Regions from separate parts of the Mesorhizobium sp. M8A.F.Ca.ET.207.01.1.1 genome, predicted to be linked through region 1. Evidence: predicted binding sites of a transcription regulator. Region 1 holds the regulator's gene; the other holds the start of a gene.
What was found. Region 1 encodes PhoB, which activates phosphate uptake and scavenging genes when phosphate is short. Its sites were predicted from a motif close to TGTCATNNANCTGTCAT; they were not measured.

Region 1 (3,414 bases):
CGGAACACTGTCAACATCGATTCTGATGGATTTTGAGGTGCCGGAAATTTTTTTTCGAGCCTCGCAATAAATAAATGACAGCACCGGCCGCTTCTGCCAGTGTTTGACCCTGTTGCCGGAGGTATTCGAGGGGGATCAAGAACCGCGGCAACCGGGAGGGAAAGCATGTCGGTGGGAATCCGCCACGACGATCTGCGCCGGCGCAACCGCGCAATGGTGATTGCAGCCGTGCGCCGGGATGGTCAGCCCTCGCGCACCGAGATCGCCGCCACCACTGGCCTCAGCCACTCGACCATATCGGCGATATCCGCCGACCTGATCGGCGAAGGTATCCTGACCGAAGGCAAGCCGAACGAGGCCGGCTCACTCAAACGCGGCCGGCCGCAGGTTGGCCTCGGCCTCAACCCCGAGGCCGCGGCTGTGATGACCGTGGTGCTGTCGCTGAATTTCCTATCCGTCGCCGTCATCGATTATGCCGGCCAGGTGGTCGCCGAGGAGCAGCGCCGGCTGGACACGCTGACCATGTCGCGCGAGGCGCTGATCGGCGAATGCACGGCAATAGTGCGCCGCCGCATCGAGGACCCCGATCTCGATGTCCGCAGTGTTGCCCGCATCGCGCTGGCGATCCAGGGCATCACCGACACCGAGGCGCGTGCCATGCTGTGGTCGCCGATCACGCCGCAGACGGACATTGCCTTCGCCGACATACTCGAAGCCGAATTCGGCATCCCCGCCACCATGGAGAACGACTGCAACATGATGGCGGTGGCGTTGCGCTGGCGCGACCCTCAACGCTACCGCGACGACTTCATCGCCATCCTGCTCTCGCACGGCATCGGCATGGGCCTGGTGCTCAAGGGCGAACTGTTCACCGGCACCCATTCATCGGGCGGCGAATTCGGCCACATGATCCATCGCCCGGGCGGCGCGCTCTGCCGTTGCGGGCGGCGCGGCTGCGTCGAGGCCTATGCCGGCAACTATGCCATCTGGCGTAATGCCAGGCAGCTTGGCGAGGACGCCGAACCGGTCGCCGATGTCAGCGACGCGCAGATGCGGACACTCGCCGCGACGGCAAGGGAGAAAGACGGACCGGAGCGCGAAGCGTATCGCAAGGCGGGCGAGGCGCTGGGCTATGGGCTGGGCAGCCTGTTCGCGCTGATCGACCCGGCGCCGGTCGCCATGGTCGGTGTCAGTGCCGCCGCCTTCGACCTGATCGAGCCGGCCTTGCGCGAGGCCATCGCCCAGACCGCCGGCGGCCAGCATTCGGAATCGATTTCCTTCGACACCGAGCCGAACGAACTGCCGCTCATCCGCGAAGGCTGCGCCATGCGCGCCTTGACCTTCGTCGACCAGGAGATTTTCGCGCCGGGCGTGCAGGCGAGAGGCAGTGCTGGGAAGAGCGTCGCCTGAGCGAACGCTCCGGTGAATCACCACCAATGCTGGAGGTTGGCCGAGCGCCCTCAAGGTCGTCATCCCTGGGCGGAGCAGCCGCGAAGCGGCGTCGCGGAGACCCTGGGATCCATGCCGTGACCTCGATCGTAGAGTGCAACGGCGCAGAATTCTGCACTGCGGCGACGCGTCGAGGTCCCGGCACGGATCCTCGGGTCTGCGCCGCGTCGCTTCGCTCCTTGCTCCGCTCGTGGATGACGAAGTCAGGGGCGTAGCCGCCCTCGACCTAGTCTTCCCTGATCGCGTAGCCCGCCCCGCGGATGGTGCGGATGACGTCGGGCATGCGGCCATTGTTGACCGCCTTGCGCAGCCGGCCGACATGCACGTCCACCGTGCGCTCGTCGATATAGATCGTCTCGCCCCAGACATTGTCGAGCAACTGGCTGCGCGAGAACACCCGGCCGGGATGGCGCATCATGAATTCGAGCAGCCGGAACTCGGTCGGTCCGAGCCGGATTTCGCTCTTCTTGCGATAGACCCGGTGCGATTCACGGTCGAGCACGATGTCGCCGACCTTGAGCACGCTGGACAGCACTTCCGGCTTGGCGCGACGCAGCAGCGCCTTGACCCGGGCCATGAATTCCGGCGTCGAGAACGGCTTGACCAGATAGTCGTCGGCGCCGGTCGAAAGGCCACGCACGCGGTCGCTCTCCTCACCGCGCGCCGTCAGCATGATGATCGGCAACCTCTCGGTCTCGGGCCGCATTCGCAGGCGCCGACAGAGTTCGATGCCGGAAACAGCCGGCACCATCCAGTCGAGCACCAGGAGGTCGGGCACATTCTCCTGGAGGCGGATCTCGGCTTCGTCGCCGCGCGGCACCACCTCGACCTGGTAGCCTTCCGATTCCAGATTGTAGCGGAGGAGCACGCCGAGCGGCTCCTCGTCCTCCACCACCATGATGCGTGGCGCGATCATTGGCAGATCATCCTATCGTCAAGCCGCCGGCGCCGACATCGCCGTCTCGTCCTGCTTCGGACGATTGGCGGGCAGTTGCGTTCCGGTCAGCACATAATACGCATTCTCGGCGATGTTGGTCACATGGTCGCCGATGCGCTCGAGATTCTTGGCGCAGAACAAGAGATGCGTGCAAGCCGTGATGTTGCGCGGATCCTCCATCATGTAGGTCAGCAGTTCGCGGAACACCGAGGTGTATTTGACGTCGATGCGTTCGTCGTCATTCCTGAGCTTGGCGAGGGCGGCGGCATCGCCGGCCGCATATTCCTCGACCACGCCCTGCACCTGGATCAGCACCAGCTGCGCCATGGAATCGATCGAGTGCGACAGGTCGCGCGGCGTGGCGGTGAGGCCGACGGAACCGACACGCTTGGCGATGTTCTTGGCAAGGTCGCCGATGCGCTCGAGGTCGCCCGCCATGCGGATCGAGCCGACGACATGACGCAGATCGTCGGCCATCGGCTGGCGCTTGGCGATCAGGGTGATGGCGCGGTCGTCGAGTTCGCGCTGGCGCGCATCCATGATGGCGTCGTCGGAGACGACGCGCTGTGCCAGCGCGTTGTCGGAATTCAGCAGAGCCTTGGTGGCGCCGCCGACCATCGTGCCGGCGAGATCGCCCATGTCGCTGATCAGCCTGCTGATCTGTCCGAGATCCTCATCGAAGGCTGCGACTGTGTGTTCGGCCATGATCCTGGTCCTCGTATGCGTGATATCAGCCGAAGCGGCCGGTGATGTAGTCCTGCGTGCGCTTCTCGCGAGGCGACGTGAAGATCTTCTCGGTCTTGTCGAATTCGACCAGTTCGCCCAGATACATGAACGCCGTCTGGCGCGACACGCGCGCCGCCTGCTGCATGTTGTGGGTGACGATGACGATCGTGTAGTCGGCCTGCAGCTCGTCGATCAGTTCCTCGATCTTGGCGGTCGACAGCGGATCGAGCGCCGAGGCTGGTTCGTCGAGCAGGATGACTTCCGGCTTCACCGCCACGGTGCGGGCGATGCAAAGACGCTGC
Region 2 (3,414 bases), on a different contig from region 1:
ATCGCCACGGCCAATGCCTACTGCCGCAAATTTTCCAATGAACTGGACGAGCAGGCGATCTCCCTGCTCGTCCTCTACAAATATTTCGTGCTCGGCGGCCAGATCGAACCCGATCCCGAACTCTGGCGGTTCATCGAGAGCTAGCTCTCGCTCTCGACCTGACGCTGATCAGATATCGCTGCGGTCGAGAACCAGATCGGCGGGGCCGAAGCGATCCTTCGCTGTCAGTTGCTGATGCCAGTAGGGGTAGAGCAGGGGCGGCCGGCTTACGGCGTCGAGACGCTGGCGTTCCTCGGTGCCGAGCTCCAGGGCGGCGGCCGCGAGATTGTCCTTCAGCTGGACGTCATTGCGGGCGCCGATCACCAGCGAGGAGACGGCAGGGCGGCCGAGCAGCCAGGCGAGCGCCACCTGTGCCGCCGAAACACCACGATCCCTGCCGATCTCGACCAGCACATCGACGATCCGCCAGAGCCGGTCCTCGTCGCGGATCGGCGGCTCGGACCAGCCGGCAAGCTGGCGCGCGGTCGGGCTGTCGCGGCGGTATTTACCCGACAGCAGGCCGCCGGCGAGCGGGCTCCAGACCAGCACGCCCAGCCCCTGGTCGACCGAGATCGGCAGCAGTTCGTACTCGGCCTCGCGCGCTTCCAGCGTATAGTGGATCTGCTGGGTGACGAAGCGTTGCTGGTGGCGGCTGTCGCTGATGGAAAGCGCCTTCATCACTTGCCAGCCCGAATAGTTGGAGCAGCCGATGTAGCGCACCTTGCCCTGGCTGACCAAAGTGTCGAGCGCGGCAACGGTTTCCTCGAGCGGGGTGAGGCCGTCCCACTGGTGGACGAAATAGATGTCGATGACATCGGTCTTCAATCGCTTCAGGCTTCTCTCGCATTCACGGATCAGATGATGGCGCGACAGGCCCTCGTCGTTCGGGCCCTTGCCGATCCGCATCCGGGCCTTGGACCCGATCAGCACGTCGTTCTTGCGCTTGCCGCCGAGCGCTTCGCCTATGATCTCTTCCGACAGGCCGTTCGAATAGACATTCGCGGTGTCGATGAGGTTGATGCCGGCGTCGATGCACATGTCGATCATCCGCTTTGCTTCGGCGAGATCGCTGTTGCCGACCGCGGCGAAAGGCCCGGCGCCGCCGAAGGTCATTGTGCCAAGCGTCAGTGTCGAAACCTTCAGGCCGGAACGGCCAAGGGTGCGGTATTCCATGTCAGATCCTCACGATTTTGTTGAAGAGGCGTGCCCCCAAGGGCAGGCCTGGAACGCGACCGGGGATTTGTAGGACAATTCGGTCGGCTTGTCGCCATGCGATGACGCCGATCGATCATGCGTCGCGAAATTTGCACCGGCGGCAAATCGCGCCCGGGCTGCAATAAAACCGTCACCGCCGGCCTATATTGAAGTCGGCTCAGGTGTTTCCATTCCCGGCGGCTGGCAGCAATTTGGGGACACCCCAGGGAACCGACAGGCTTGCAAGCGGAGCAGTTGATATGACCGAGCTAAGACAGAATTCCCCTGCCAAGGACTGGCTTGAAGCCGAACTCGCCGACACGCTCGACGAAGATTATGAACTCGAATTGTCGGAACCGGCGCTGTCGATGGAGATCGCCAAGATCTACAAGAACTCGCATCCGCCTTCGATCGATCGCATGCAGTATTTTCGCGACTTGATCACCCTTCAGTCCGAATTGATCAAGCTGCAATCCTGGGTCGCCTATCACAAGAAGAAACTGGTGGTGATTTTCGAGGGCCGCGATTCCGCCGGCAAGGGTGGCGTCATCAAGCGTATCACCCAGCGGCTCAATCCGCGTATCTGTCGCGTCGTGGCGCTTCCGGCGCCGACCGAACGCGAGAAGTCGCAATGGTATTTCCAGCGCTATGTCCCGCATTTGCCCGCAGGCGGCGAGATCGTGCTGTTCGACCGCTCCTGGTATAACCGCTCCGGCGTCGAGCGGGTGATGGGCTTCGCCAGCCCCGATCAGGTCGAGGAGTTTTTCCACGACGTGCCGGAGTTCGAGCGCATGCTGGTGCGCTCCGGCGTCACCGTGGTCAAATACTGGTTCTCGATCACCGATGAGGAACAGCAGATGCGCTTCCTGATGCGCATCCACGATCCGATGAAGCAGTGGAAACTGTCGCCGATGGACCTACAGTCGCGGGTGCGCTGGGAGCAGTACACCAAGGCCAAGGAAGAAACCTTCGCCCGCACCAACATTCCCGAAGCGCCATGGTACATCGTCGAGGGCAACGACAAGAAGCGGGCACGCCTGAACTGCATCGACCATCTGCTCAAGCAGCTGCCATATGAAGAGGTGCCGCACGAGGAGATCACGCTGCCGGAGCGCGTTTTCAACCCGGAATACGAACGCCAGGTCCTGCCGCGCGAGCTTTACGTGCCGGAGAAATATTGAGTGACCCTTCCGTCTCCCCGTCACTATACGGGGAGAAGGTGCCGGCAGGCGGATGAGGGGCGGCGCCGAGCTTAAGCCCGCTTGATAACCACGTGCGTGGCCAGCGCTGTCGCCACCTGTTCGGTGCACGTGTAGCCAAGCTTGGGCATGTCGAGGCCAGCAAAAAGGTTCTCGCCCCGGCCAAGCAGCACCGGCGAAATCGCCAGGTGCATCTCGTCGATCAGCCTCTCCTGGAGATATTGGCGGATCGTATCGACGCCGCCGCCGACCCGCACGTCCTTGCCGCCAGCCGCCGATCTCGCCTGCTCGAGCGCCGAATGGATGCCGTCGGTGACGAAATGGAAAATCGTGCCCCCTTCCATGGTGATAGACGCCCGCTTGTGGTGCGTCAGCACGAAAACCGGCACATGGTAGGGCGGGTTGTCGCCCCACCAGCCCTTCCACTTGTCGTCAGGCCATTCTCCGCGGATCGGCCCGAACATGTTGCGACCCAGGATCCAGGCGCCGACATTCTCGAAGCTGCGCGCCGCGAACGCCTCGTTGGTATCGGTGGTGCCGCCATCTTGTCCGAGCACCATCTTGCGGAAGGTGCGGGTGTCGACAAACCACTTGTGCAAGGATCCTCCGCCGATGCCGAGCGGATTTTGCAGATCCTGATCAGGACCGGCGCCATAGCCGTCGAGCGAGAGGGTAAACGCGTTAACACGAAGTTTTGACATGAAGACCTCCTCGATAACCAGTTGTAATTTGCAAGTGGTTTTCTTTTAGCAAACTGATTGCGAATTGCAAGCGGTATTTTCGGATCGAAAGTATGTATCCGGACCTTTGCCGCCAGGCGATGTCGGGACTGTTTTTAGCGATCGGCCCGGACGGCCAGTGACGGCCGCCCAGGCCGCCGCGATATCAGCTCATTCGCCCGTCAGTTCCATGAAGCGGATGTGGTTGCTGAACGGGTCGATGACCTCCACCGTCAGCCGGCCGTCTTCATGCTCCAGGCCGG

Region 2: a site for PhoB is predicted at 1,372-1,388, ahead of ppk2 (polyphosphate kinase 2). Genes of this name have one in related genera too.

What each region holds. Positions count from the first base shown of each region.
Region 1 is NZ_SRUS01000009.1:80,882-84,295, forward strand. It holds gene EN850_RS24770 (ROK family protein) at 166-1,410, shown strand; gene phoB (phosphate regulon transcriptional regulator PhoB) at 1,676-2,365, opposite strand; gene phoU (phosphate signaling complex protein PhoU) at 2,384-3,091, opposite strand; gene pstB (phosphate ABC transporter ATP-binding protein PstB) at 3,117-3,414, opposite strand, start outside.
Region 2 is NZ_SRUS01000001.1:488,889-492,302, forward strand. It holds gene EN850_RS02360 (glycosyl transferase family 90) at 1-144, shown strand, start outside; gene EN850_RS02365 (aldo/keto reductase) at 169-1,212, opposite strand; gene ppk2 (polyphosphate kinase 2) at 1,494-2,414, shown strand; gene EN850_RS02375 (dihydrofolate reductase family protein) at 2,486-3,133, opposite strand; gene EN850_RS02380 (glyoxalase superfamily protein) at 3,323-3,414, opposite strand, start outside.